4 regions of the Clostridium nitrophenolicum genome follow, and region 4 is predicted to be linked to each of the others. Evidence: riboswitches for the same ligand, from Rfam matches in the RefSeq annotation. Region 4 holds a riboswitch; each other region holds the start of a gene.

Region 1 (3,203 bases), 1.4 Mb from region 4:
ATAGCCCCTTCCATAAATCTTTACTGATAGCCTCTCTATCTACAGCTAATGAGAAAGCTTTTCTAACCTTTGGATTACTAAATATCTTATTATTTTGATTATAAATTTCACAATTTATAGATGGTTCCTCTACTTTTAAAATATCAATCTCATTCTTCTTGTTAAGCTTGTTATTCCATTCTGGTGATATACCACCTACCAGATCTAGCGAATTATTTAGAAATTCATTCATTATATCTGTGTCATTTTTTTCTATTTTCATTATTATTTTTTCAAGCTTAACAGATTTAGCATCCCAGTATGAGTTATTTTTTATCAACTCTAGTTCTTTGTTATGAGTCCACTGTTTTATTAAAAATGGACCATTAAAAACTAGTGTATTCACCTCAGTTCCATATTTATCTCCATACTTTTCTACAATATCCTTTCTTTGAGGCTGCATTATTTCGTAACTTGTTAACTTTAAAAAATATGCACAAGGTCTTTCTAGTGTAATTTCTAATGTTTTATCATCTAGTGCCCTTACTCCTAATTTGTTCGAGGATATATTACTAGACTTATTTGTTTCCAAAACATTATATTCCTTAGCTCCCCTTATTGGATATAATAAAAATGCATTTTGTGATTTAATGGCTGGATCTAGCGTTCTCTTAATCCCATACTCATAATCCTTAGCTGTTACCTTCTTACCATCAGACCATTGATTATCTCTTAAGTAGAATGTCCATTTCAATTGATCTGGAGACACTTCCCATCTTTCAGCACCAGCAGGCTTGACTATATTTTTGCCATCCTTATCTTCCTCTACTCTTGTTAGGGATTCGTTAACCTCGAAGAGAATTTGAGATGAGTACCTATCAGTTGATTTAGATGGGTCTAAAATTTTTGGTTCATCTTTTAATATAATACTTATGTATTGTTCGCTATCATTTTTATTTAATTCCGAATTGGTTTTAATTGTGTTTTTTCCACATCCCCATAAAGAAAAAATAGTAAGAACTATTATTATGAATCCAATCTTTTTGATCTTCAATAAATTACCTCCTTATGTTTTCGAATTAGATCTTTATGGTTTTTTTTACCTATTATACATTATTGGTAGTTTGTTAAATTTTTATTCAAGTGGTCTCTACAAAACTTCTAAAAATAGTTATATGTATGCATAAAAAAAACTTGAAATGTATAATTACGTATGTTAAACTAATTGTAATTTAATAACGATACTTACCTTAGGGTAGAGGTGCTGTAATTAATAGTATTTATTTTTAGTCGGCAGACGCTAAGAAATAGAGAAAGGAATTATGGCCGAAGAAAATAATTTGGCGGAATTATTTTCTGGCTTTGCACATAATATGTGTAAGGTTGTCACTTAAGTTTTTGTTTTATACAATAACTTAGCTATACGATTTTTGTATGGTTTCATTTATGAAGGTGGAGAGCTACAAAGGTACACAGAGTTGCATTGTATTTTTTGTGCAGCAGAGGTGTTCCTTTGCTGCTTTTATTTTTCTAGAAATTATATACAATTATATAATATAATTAATTTAAAGCACTTTTTGCAATATATTAAGCAATTTTAGCAATAATTTATGCAAAAATTCAACATATAATATAATTAGCTGAGTAGAATTCTTTAAGCAGGTATACAAAATCTTAAGTCCTAATTGCTTGAGGTTTTACAATAAACTATAAATAAAATTTTAGGGGGTATTTAAAATGAAATACAATGTAGCAGTAGTTGGCTGTACAGGCATGGTTGGAAGAAAGTTTTTAGAAGTATTAGAAGAAAGAAATTTCCCAGTGGATAAAATTTATCTTTATGCATCTGCAAAATCTGCTGGAAAAATGATAAAATTTAAGGGTATAGATGTTGTTGTTGAGGAACTAAAAGAAGATAACATTAAAGATAAGAAGATAGATTTCGCACTATTTTCCGCTGGTGGAGATGTAAGTAAAGCGTTTGCTCCTATATTCGCTAAATACAATATTACTGTTATAGATAATAGCAGTGCTTGGAGAATGGATCCTGAAGTTCCTCTAGTTGTACCTGAAGTAAACCCTGAGGATATCAAATGGAACAAAGGGATAATTGCAAATCCTAATTGCTCTACAATTCAAGCAGTAGTTGCACTAAAGCCTTTACATGATAAATATGGAATAGATAGAGTAATATATTCAACTTACCAAGCTGTATCTGGTGCTGGAATGGGTGGTTATAATGACTTGTTCGAAGGTTATAAAGGTACTGCACCAAAAAAATTTCCTTATGCTATAGCTGGTAATGTTATTCCTCACATAGATGTATTCATGGATAACGGATACACAAAAGAAGAAATGAAAATGATTAGCGAAACAAAAAAAATATTACATGATGATAACTTAAAAATCACAGCTACTACAGTTAGAGTGCCTGTAGTTTATGGGCACAGCGAAAGCATCAATGTAGAATTAAAAAATCAATTTGAACTAAATGATGTATTTGAATTATATAAGAATTCAAAAGGAGTAATCTTAAAAGACGATGTTCAAAATCTTGAATACCCAATGCCTATAGATGCTGCAGGTCGTGATGAAGTTTTTGTTGGAAGAATTAGAAGAGACTTTAGTACTGATAATGGCTTAAATTTATGGGTTGTAGCGGATAACATAAGAAAAGGAGCAGCTTCTAACGCTATTCAAATAGCCGAATATATAATTAGTGAAAATAAGTAATTTATATAAATCTAAAACATAAATTACTTATGTATATAAAAATATTTAAGATGAGGTGTTTGTATGAGTTTATTTAAAGGTTCCGGTGTTGCTATAGTAACTCCATTTAATGAAACAGGAGTAGATTTTAAAAAATTAGAAGAACTACTTGAATGGCACATTAAGTCAAGCACAGATGCTATAATAGTTTGCGGTACCACTGGCGAAGCATCTACAATGAGCGAACAAGAAAGAAAAGAAACAATAAAATTCACAGTAGACATAGTAAATAAAAGAATTCCTGTAATAGCTGGAACAGGAACAAACAATACTGCTGCATCAATAAACATGAGCAAATGGGCTGAAAGTATAGGTGTAGACGGACTTTTAGTAATAACTCCTTATTATAATAAAACTACACAAAAAGGTCTTGTAGAACATTTTAAAGCTATAGCTACAAGTGTTAAGACTCCTATAATTGTTTATAATGTTCCTGGAAGAACAGGCATGAA
Region 2 (3,203 bases), 2.4 Mb from region 4:
AAAGTTCTAAGGTTCTCTTAAAACTCTTCACTAAGACTGACACAAAGTTTTTAAATCTATCTTCAGCTTTGGAAACATATCCCTCTGCATAAGTTAACTTTCTGGTTATTCCGCCTATATAAGGTTATAATTCTAAAAGTTATCGCATCCATCTTATATTTATAATTGTAGCAGAAGGGAAACCATATAAAAAATATTCAATACATATTATAGGTATATGAAAAAAATATACATATTCTTTTACATAAGTGAATACCTAGATTAGGTATATATCCAACATCGATAATTAGCTTAATCAAGGTACCCCTATGAATATCGCTAATAAGTTAAGTACCCAAGGTGGATATCTATAGGGAAACTAACTTTGAATCATACATATTTAACAGATTTGGCCAGCGTTATTGACAGAAAAGTATGAATATGGTATATTATGAACAAAGTTCATTAATAGGAGGATAAAATGCCAAAGTTAATTGAAAATGCTAAGGAAAAAATAATAATTCAAGGAAGAAAAACTCTTTTAGAAGAGGGATATAAAGGTCTGAATATAAGAGAAATTGCCAAACAGTGCGATATAGGAACAGGAACCTTTTATAATTATTTTAGAAATAAAATAGAGCTTGTAATAGAAATTTTTCAAGATGATTGGAATAAGACCTTGAATATTATAGAAAGTTTAAAGTTAACTGATGAACCTTTTAAAGAAAAAATAAGAAAAATATATGAATCCTTACAGGGATTTGTAGATGATTATATTTCAATTTTTTATGAAATTGCAAATGAGGAAAAGCAAGGGTATCACTGTAGAGAAAAAGATAGTTTTACAAAGTTATATACAGAAATAGGAGAATTAATTGAACTTGAGAGGAAAAAAGGAAATATAACATCTAAACTTGATTCTGAAAAACTCTCTTATTTTATTATTTCTAATCTTACATATTTAAGCAAAAATAAATATATGTCATTTGATGAACTTTATGATCATTTAAAAATATAATTTTTTTAAACTTACATGAATAAAGTTCACCTAATCTATTGGCTATCTTAGGTTTAATACTATTATAATTATAAGAAATGGCGAAAGAGCTTCTCACATTAAAATATTAAAAAACTGTTTACTAATTATAAATATTACTGTATAATAATTAACATAAGTGAATAACTGAGGTAGAGGCGCGGGATTTAAGAGTAAAACTGCAGAGGTAAGCACAATGAAGCAGTTTAAAAGGAAATTTCGCCGAAGCGTACAGTAAATGCTTTAGTACTGTATAGCTGGGGTTGCATAGAATATATGCAAGACTGTCACAAAGAGGATTTTGTGGTGAGCTATCATTCGTTGTATATTAATATGTATGTTTTAGTAATTAATGTAAATTCATATTAAATGCCTTGAGTGTATGCTCAAGGCATTTTTTACGTTTCTGATCTTAGTTATTTCACTTATCGGAATAAATAAAAGCCGGTAAGGAGGAAAAATTTATGCAAAATGCAGTAGAAAAAAATGTTCAGACTTCTAATGAACTTAAAAGAAGTTTAACAGCAAGACATCTTAATATGATTGCAATGGGAGGTGCCATTGGAACAGGAATATTCCTGGCTCTTGGAGCTACAATTAAACAAGCTGGACCAGGAGGCGCACTAGTTGCATATGGTTGTATAGGTATTATGGTTTATTTCTTAATGACTAGTTTAGGGGAAATGGCAACATTCATGCCGGATTCAGGTTCCTTTGGAATATATGCATCAAAATTTGTTGATCCTGCTTTTGGATTTGCAATGGGATGGAACTATTGGTATAACTGGGCTATTACAGTTGCAGCTGAAATGGTTGCAGGTGCCCTTCTTATGAAATACTGGTTTCCTGGCGTGCCAGCTCTTGTATGGAGTGTTTTATTCCTTACAGTAATAGTTGCACTTAATCTTTTATCAGCAAGAGCTTATGGTGAATCAGAATATTGGTTTGCAAGTATTAAAGTTATTACCGTTATTATATTTTTATTAATAGGTGTTGCAACAATAGTTGGAATAATAGGTGGACATGCTGTAGGATTAAAAAACTTTAGTGTTGGTGAAGCACCATTTGTTGGTGGAGCTAAATCAATTTTCATGGTATTCTTAATTGCTGGTTTCTCATTCCAAGGTACAGAGCTTGTTGGTATAGCTGCGGGAGAAAGTGAAGATCCAGAAAAAAATATACCTAAAGCAATAAATACGATCTTCTGGAGAATTTTAATATTCTATTTAGGAACAATATTTGTTGTTGGCGCATTAATTCCTTATATGGATGCTGGAGTTGATACAAGTCCATTTACATTAGTATTCCAAAAGGCTGGTATAGCAGCAGCGGCATCATTAATGAATGCAGTTATCTTAACTTCAGTACTATCAGCAGGAAACTCAGGAATGTATGCTTCAAGCAGAATGCTATATGCAATGGCTAAGGATGGTAAAGCACCAGCGTGGCTTGGAAAAGTTAACTCAAGAGGAGTTCCTGTTAACTCGCTAATATTAACTACAGTAGTAGCATCCCTTTGTTTCTTAACAGGACTTTATGCAGAGACTACAGTTTATGTATGGCTTGTAGCAGCATCAGGACTTGCAGGCTTTGTTGCATGGTTGGGTATAGCACTATGTCATTATCGTTTCCGTAAGGCTTATGTTGCTCAAGGACGTGACTTGAAAAAATTGAAATATGTTGCAAAGTTATTTCCATTAGGACCAGTAATAGCAATGGTATTATGTATAGTTGTTACTTTAGGACAAGGTCTTAGCTACTTTGAAGCTGATAAAATAGACTGGAATGGAGTTATTTCATCATATATCGGATTACCATTGTTTATAGGATTATGGTGGGGTTATAAAAGAAAACATAAAACAAAAGTTGTTGATTTAATGGAAATTGATTTTGACACTGTTAAAAAATAATATAAAAAGGGTCGCATTAATTGCGGCTCTTTTTATATACACATTGAGAAGTATGTAACTTTATACAATATTTATGCCCAATTGATTTAAGTTTTAATTTATAGTATTAATCATTTTAAATATAATGTAACTATGGTAAAATATTGTTATAATTGTTATTTTAAATAATATTGGAGGAACTATAATGAGAAGGATTTGATGCATCTGCACAACCATATATTAAAAAAATCATTTTCTAAAGGTTTTTTTGTTGTGCAAAATTTTGGAGGTGTATCAAA
Region 3 (3,203 bases), 1.7 Mb from region 4:
ATTTCATAATCAATTTTCCTCCTTTTAGTCGGAACACTGGGTAATTTTGCTTGTTTCCCTTCGGGTACTGGGTAACTTAAGATTTTCGCTTCCGCTCACAAGTTACCCGTAAAAGTTCATTTAGAACTTTTACCTAGCAAAATTACCCGTTAAAGTCCATTTAGGGCTTTAACCTCCTCGTGATTTTGGTTATAGATTAAATTCACTTGCAATAACGTTAATTGCTTTTACCTTATCTTTCTGTTTAATTGCACAGGTAATTCTTATTTCTGAAGTTGTAATCATCTTTACTCCAATATCATTTTTACTAAGAAGTTTAAACATTTTAGATGCAACTCCTGATGTAGTTTTCATTCCTATACCCACCACAGAAAACTTTGTTATATCCTCATCTATAGCAATTTGATTCTCCTCTAAATAGAATGGCTTAATTATTTCCAAGCACTCATTTAAATCAACTTTTGGTATAGTAAATGATAAGTTAACTCTATTATTTACAGGTGCTGTTTGGCTTATCATATCAATATTGATTCTCTTGCTTGCTACACTTTCAAATAAGCTTGATACAGTATTTATATCACTTTCTATGTCTCTTATTGTTATAGCTACATCATCATCACTTGTTGCTAATCCTGTTACTGGTTTACTCTCCATATTCATATTATTTACCCCCTTAATTACTGTTCCTTTAATATCACTATTACTTAATCCAACGTATATTGGAATATTATATTTTTGTCCAAGTTCTATAGATCTAGAGTGCATAACTTGAGCTCCAAGACTTGAAAGTTCAAGCATTTCTTCATAATCTATTTCATCTAACTTTTTAGCATCCTTATATTTTCTAGGATCTACACTATATATACCGTCTACATCGGTATAGATTTCACATATCCCATCTAATTTCACTGCTATCGCAACAGCAGTAGTGTCTGAACCACCTCTTCCAAGAGTGGTTATATGTCCTTCTTCATTTATGCCTTGGAACCCTGCTACTATTACAATTTTTCCTTCTGACAAACTCTTCTTTATATTTTCCTCGGCTATGTCATCTATTAATGATTTACCATGCTGTCCAGTGGTTTTTATCCCTATTTGATACGCTGTATAACTAATAGCATCATAGCCTGAAGCCTTAATTGCCATAGCGAGCAGCGCACTAGACATCATTTCTCCAGTTGATAAAAGAGCATCTAATTCTCTTTTATCGGGATTACTTGTAACCTCATTTGCAAGACCTATTAAATCATCTGTAGTATCTCCCATAGCAGACACTACAACTATTACATCATCTCCTGCTTGTTTTCTTCTTACTACTGTTTGGGCAACCTTTTTTATTTTTTCTATAGTTCCTACAGAACTTCCACCATATTTTTGTACAACAATTGCCATATCATCACTCCCTTAAAATTATTCTTATGTGAAACTCCTCTTCGTAAACTCTGAGGAATATAAGATTTGGGTTCTCTGCTTATGTGAAACATACCATAATTTATAAAAATAAAAGCAGCAAAGGAACACCTTTGCTGCACAAAAAATATCATCGCAACTCTGTGTACCCTTTGTAGCTCTCCATCTCCATAGCTGGAACTATATATGTATAGTTAAAATTCGGTAAGTCATTTACAGAATCTTAGATGACAGCTCCACATATATTATATGCAAAGCCAGAAAATAGTTTCGCCAAACTATTTTCTTCGGCCATAATTCCTTTCTTCACTTCTCACTGTCTGCCGACTAAAAGCAACTACTATTAATTACAGCACCTCTACCCTAAGGTAAGTTTCATTATTAAATTATAATTAGTTTAACATAAGTATTTATACATTTCAAGATTATTTTATATGTTAAGATAATTTATTTTTTCTTTACAATGTCTTCATCTTTAGAATTAAAATTTTTATTAATAATAATTTTGTTGCATATTTATAAAAAGAATAGATTATTTATAATAAACAAATTATTTATTATATCTATAGAATTCCTTAAAAGACTCTTCCGCATATATATAGTCTTTTACTCCACCTAATTCTCTTATTGAGTGCATTGAAAGAACAGCTAACCCCATATCTACTGAAGGTATATTTACGTGACTTGCAGATATAGGCCCAATGGTAGATCCTCCTTTTTCATCCGAACGATTCACAAAGAACTGAACTGGCACTCCTGCTATATCACATATACTTTTATAAACAGCACTAGATACACTATCTGAAGTATAACTTTGATTTGCACTCACTTTTATTATTGGCCCCTTATTAATTATTGGTCTATTTACAGGATCGCTCTTCTCACCATAGTTCGGATGAAGCGCATGGCCTAAATCACATGATATCATGAAAGAATTTGAAAGAGCCCTAAAATAATCTTCTCTTCCTTTTCCCATTGAAATCATAATTCTCTCCAGCAAAGTAGCCAACATTGGAGAATCTGCTCCCTGCTTGGTAGTGCTTCCAACTTCTTCATTATCAAAACAAACCATAACATTAGTAGCATTTCCCGCATCTACTTTGGTTAAAGCATTTATCCCTGAGTGTACCATTATTAAATCATCTAGCCTTCCACAGGATATAAACTCATTATTTAGCCCTATAACACTGCCTTTTTCGTATTCATAAAGAAATAAGTCAAAGTCCAGTATGTCCTCTTCTTTAACACTCAATTCATTAGCAATAGTTTTTATAAGATATCTTCCTTTTTCAAGATTCTCATTCACTAATGAAATCAGTGGTAGTATATCTTTTTGTCTATTTAATTCTACTCCAGAGTTCACATTTCTATTCATATGTATAGCAAGATTAGGTATTATTAAAATTGGTCTTTTTATATTTAACAGTTTAATTTGCGGTGAAAAAGGGTTTTCGCTTTTTATAGTTACCCTACCAGCTATAGATAGAGGTCTATCAAGCCAAGTATTTATTATAGGACCGCCATAAACTTCTGTATTTAGTTTTACATATGCTCCTTCTACTTCCATATCAGGATTAGGTTTTACTCTAAAACCTGGTGAATCTGTATGAGCACCTACTATTCTAAATCCTTCTTTTTCTACTTTACCTTTTCCTACAACAAATGCAATTAAAGCTGAATCATATTTATTTAAAAAATATTTGCCTCCTTTTTTTAAATCCCATTTATCTTCTTCTCTAATCTCTTCAAATCCTCTGCTTAAAAGAATCTTTTTTACACTATCTACAGCATGA
Region 4 (3,203 bases):
GCCAATTGTAGCCTGTGGAAAATGCCCTGCTTGTAAAGAGGGAAAGTATAATCTTTGCTCTTCTTTAGGTTTTCATGGACTTTGCGGAAGTGGCGGCGGACTTGCTGAATATACTGTGTTTCCAGAAGAGTTTATACACAAAATTCCAGATAATATGTCTTACGAACAAGCCGCATTAATAGAACCAATGGCTGTTGCACTTCACTCAATAAGAATAGCAAACTTTAAAACTGGAGATACTGCAATAGTATTAGGATCAGGTCCGATTGGACTTGCGACTATAGAATGCTTAAAGGCAGCTGGTGCAAAGCTTGTAATAGTTTTACAAAGAAAATCAATAAGACAGGAATATGCAAAGAGAGCTGGCGCAGACGTAGTATTAGATCCAAATGAAGTTGATATAGTGGAAGAAGTTAAAAAACTTACAGATGGAGTAGGTGTAGATGCTGCATTTGAAACTACTGGTGCTAAGATAGGATTTGATATAGGACTTAATAGTTTAAAATTTGAAGGAACTATGGTAGTAACAAGTATTTGGGAAAATGAGACAAGCTTTAATCCTAATATTTTAGTATTCTCAGAAAAGAAAATTGTTGGGACATTAGCATATAGACATGAGTTTCCTGCAACAATTGCGCAAATGAGTGATGGAAGAATAAAAGCAGAAGGATATATAACAAAGAAAATAGCTCTTGATGATATAGTTGAGGAAGGATTTGGTTCTTTAACTGGCCCAGAAAAGAAAAAACATGTTAAAATACTTGTAACTCCAGATAAATCACTTCTATAACTATCAATGTAGATGCAACACCATTTGCTAGGGCTTGTAAAAATGAAATAAGCAAAATAAGAAAATAGATATAAAAACACTAGGTAACTTACCTGGTGTTTTTTTATTGTAAATACTAGCTTTTTAAACAAAAGCAGTAAAATATAAATGATGTGATTACAAAAATAGAACCTTAAATATATTTGAATGAAGAGAGTGCCGCTAAGGTTCGTTATTTTTTAATTAGTATTAAAACTAATCTAAAAAATAAAAAAATTTATTTTTTAGATTGGTTATATTTTACAATAAACTATTATAAATATTAAGTATAGCTAAATAAAAAATTAACACATTTGGCACATGAGTAATACTTAAAAATAAACATAGGAATAAATAAAAGTACAATAAGCAAAATAAATCAATTTGACAAAAAAATAGGTTAGTACATAAATAGAGGTGCAAGTAAAAAGGTAGCTTTTAAGTGTTAAGGAGAATACATCCTCCGATATTAAAAGCAAAGGGTTTATTTGCCGAAAGGGTGTATTTGATATTAGATATATCCTTGGGGATAGAGCATAGTAGTTCTATCACTGCCGTGAATAATCATGGAGCGCTATTTATGTGATGAGAAGAAAATTTTCATTGCATGAGTGGCGTAAATAACTTATAACTCTAAAGCATTGAAATTTTTCAATGCTTTTTTTAAGTTTATTTATGTCCCAACAAATATCACAGTTTAAGGGAGGAATAACAATGAAAGTAATGATTAGAATGAGAATGAGTATGCATGATGCTCACTATGGCGGAAACTTAGTAGATGGAGCAAAAATGTTGAATCTTTTCGGAGATGTAGCTACAGAACTCTTAATCAGAAATGATGGAGATGAGGGATTGTTCAGAGCTTATGACAATGTAGAGTTTTTAGCGCCTGTATATGCTGGGGATTACATTGAAGCAGTAGGAGAAATTGTAAGCTGTGGAAACTCTTCAAGGAAAATGGTATTTGAAGCAAGAAAAGTGATTATTCCAAGATCAGATATAAATGATTCAGCTTGCGACGTATTAGAAGAACCTATTGTAGTATGCAAAGCTAGTGGAACTTGTGTCGTACCAAATAGCAAACAAAGAAAAAAATAAGTACCATAATAAAAGTCCGAATATTTTTTATAAAGTAATTTTTGAGTCGAATATTAAGAGGAAATGGAGAGATTATTTCATGGAGAAGCTGATTATTACAGCAGCAATTTGTGGTGCTGAAGTCACAAAAAAGCATAATCCTAGCGTTCCTTATACAGTAGAGGAGATTGGAAGAGAGGCAGAAGCGGCTTATAAAGCAGGTGCAAGTATTATACACCTACATGTAAGAAATGATGATGGAACCTCTACTCAGGATAAGGAAAGATTTAGATTATGCATGGAAGAAATTAAGAGAAGGTGCCCAGATGTAATTATCCAACCATCTACTGGAGGAGCGGTAGGAATGACTAATGAGGAAAGACTTCAGCCCATATATCTTAAACCAGAAATGGCTACTCTAGATTGCGGAACTTGTAACTTTGGTGGAGATGAAGTGTTTGTCAACACTGAAAATACAATAAAAGAGTTTGGCGAAAAAATGCTTGATTTAGGTATAAAGCCAGAGCTTGAGGTATTTGACAAAGGCATGATAGATATGGCAATAAGACTCCAGAAAAAGGGATATATAAAAACTCCAATGCATTTTAACTTTGTAATGGGTGTAAATGGAGGAATAGATGCTGCTATAAGAGACTTTGAATTTCTAAGGGGAAGTATACCGCAAGGAAGCACCTTTACTGTGTCCGGAATAGGCAGAAATGAGTTTCCAGTTGCTGTTATGTCCATCATTTCAGGAGGGCACGTTAGAGTTGGCTTTGAAGATAATGTTTACTTATCAAAAGGTACACTTGCTAAGTCGAATGGTGAATTAGTTGAAAAGGTAGTAAGGCTGGCAAAGGAGCTTGGAAGAGATATTGCCAATGCAAAGGAAGCAAGAGAAATTTTAGGTATTAGTAAATAGTTTGAGCAAATAATTTAAGATTAAGGGGGGACAAAATGAATAAGATTGTTAAGCCGGAGGATTTAAAGCCTCTCTTTAAGGATGGTATGTCTATTATGATTGGTGGTTTTTTAGGCTGTGGAACTCCGCATAAAATTATAGATCTTCTAATACAGCTCAATATAAAGGACTTGACTATAATTGCAAATGATACCAGTTATGTAGATAGAGGAATAGGAAGGCTTATTGCGAACATGCAGGTTAAGAAGGTTATAGCATCTCATATAGGAACAAACTCTGAAACAGGTAGACTTATGAATTCAGGGGAAATGGAAGTAGAGCTTGTACCACAAGGTACGCTAATTGAAAGAATTAGAGCTGGTGGATCAGGACTTGGAGGAGTTTTAACACCTACAG

Evidence for each region. Region 4 has a riboswitch for lysine ahead of kal (3-aminobutyryl-CoA ammonia lyase). Riboswitches for the same ligand answer to the same signal wherever they lie in the genome.
Region 1: it holds a riboswitch for lysine, as region 4 does, so the genes downstream of both, ACZ5N4_RS23490 (aspartate-semialdehyde dehydrogenase) here and kal (3-aminobutyryl-CoA ammonia lyase) in region 4, are expected to answer to the same signal.
Region 2: it holds a riboswitch for lysine, as region 4 does, so the genes downstream of both, ACZ5N4_RS05150 (amino acid permease) here and kal (3-aminobutyryl-CoA ammonia lyase) in region 4, are expected to answer to the same signal.
Region 3: it holds a riboswitch for lysine, as region 4 does, so the genes downstream of both, ACZ5N4_RS24915 (aspartate kinase) here and kal (3-aminobutyryl-CoA ammonia lyase) in region 4, are expected to answer to the same signal.

What each region holds. Positions count from the first base shown of each region.
Region 1 covers NZ_AP042469.1:4,960,841-4,964,043, forward strand. The annotation lists gene ACZ5N4_RS23485 (peptide ABC transporter substrate-binding protein) at 1-1,033, opposite strand, end outside; lysine riboswitch at 1,228-1,450, shown strand; gene ACZ5N4_RS23490 (aspartate-semialdehyde dehydrogenase) at 1,717-2,712, shown strand; gene dapA (4-hydroxy-tetrahydrodipicolinate synthase) at 2,776-3,203, shown strand, end outside.
Region 2 covers NZ_AP042469.1:1,116,925-1,120,127, forward strand. The annotation lists gene ACZ5N4_RS05145 (TetR/AcrR family transcriptional regulator) at 461-997, shown strand; lysine riboswitch at 1,161-1,337, shown strand; gene ACZ5N4_RS05150 (amino acid permease) at 1,480-2,925, shown strand.
Region 3 covers NZ_AP042469.1:5,259,115-5,262,317, forward strand. The annotation lists gene lysA (diaminopimelate decarboxylase) at 1-7, opposite strand, end outside; gene ACZ5N4_RS24915 (aspartate kinase) at 190-1,392, opposite strand; lysine riboswitch at 1,558-1,779, opposite strand; gene ACZ5N4_RS24920 (M18 family aminopeptidase) at 1,961-3,203, opposite strand, start outside.
Region 4 covers NZ_AP042469.1:3,511,847-3,515,049, reverse strand. The annotation lists gene ACZ5N4_RS16775 (2,3-butanediol dehydrogenase) at 1-790, shown strand, start outside; lysine riboswitch at 1,213-1,393, shown strand; gene kal (3-aminobutyryl-CoA ammonia lyase) at 1,523-1,906, shown strand; gene kce (3-keto-5-aminohexanoate cleavage enzyme) at 1,986-2,807, shown strand; gene atoD (acetate CoA-transferase subunit alpha) at 2,843-3,203, shown strand, end outside.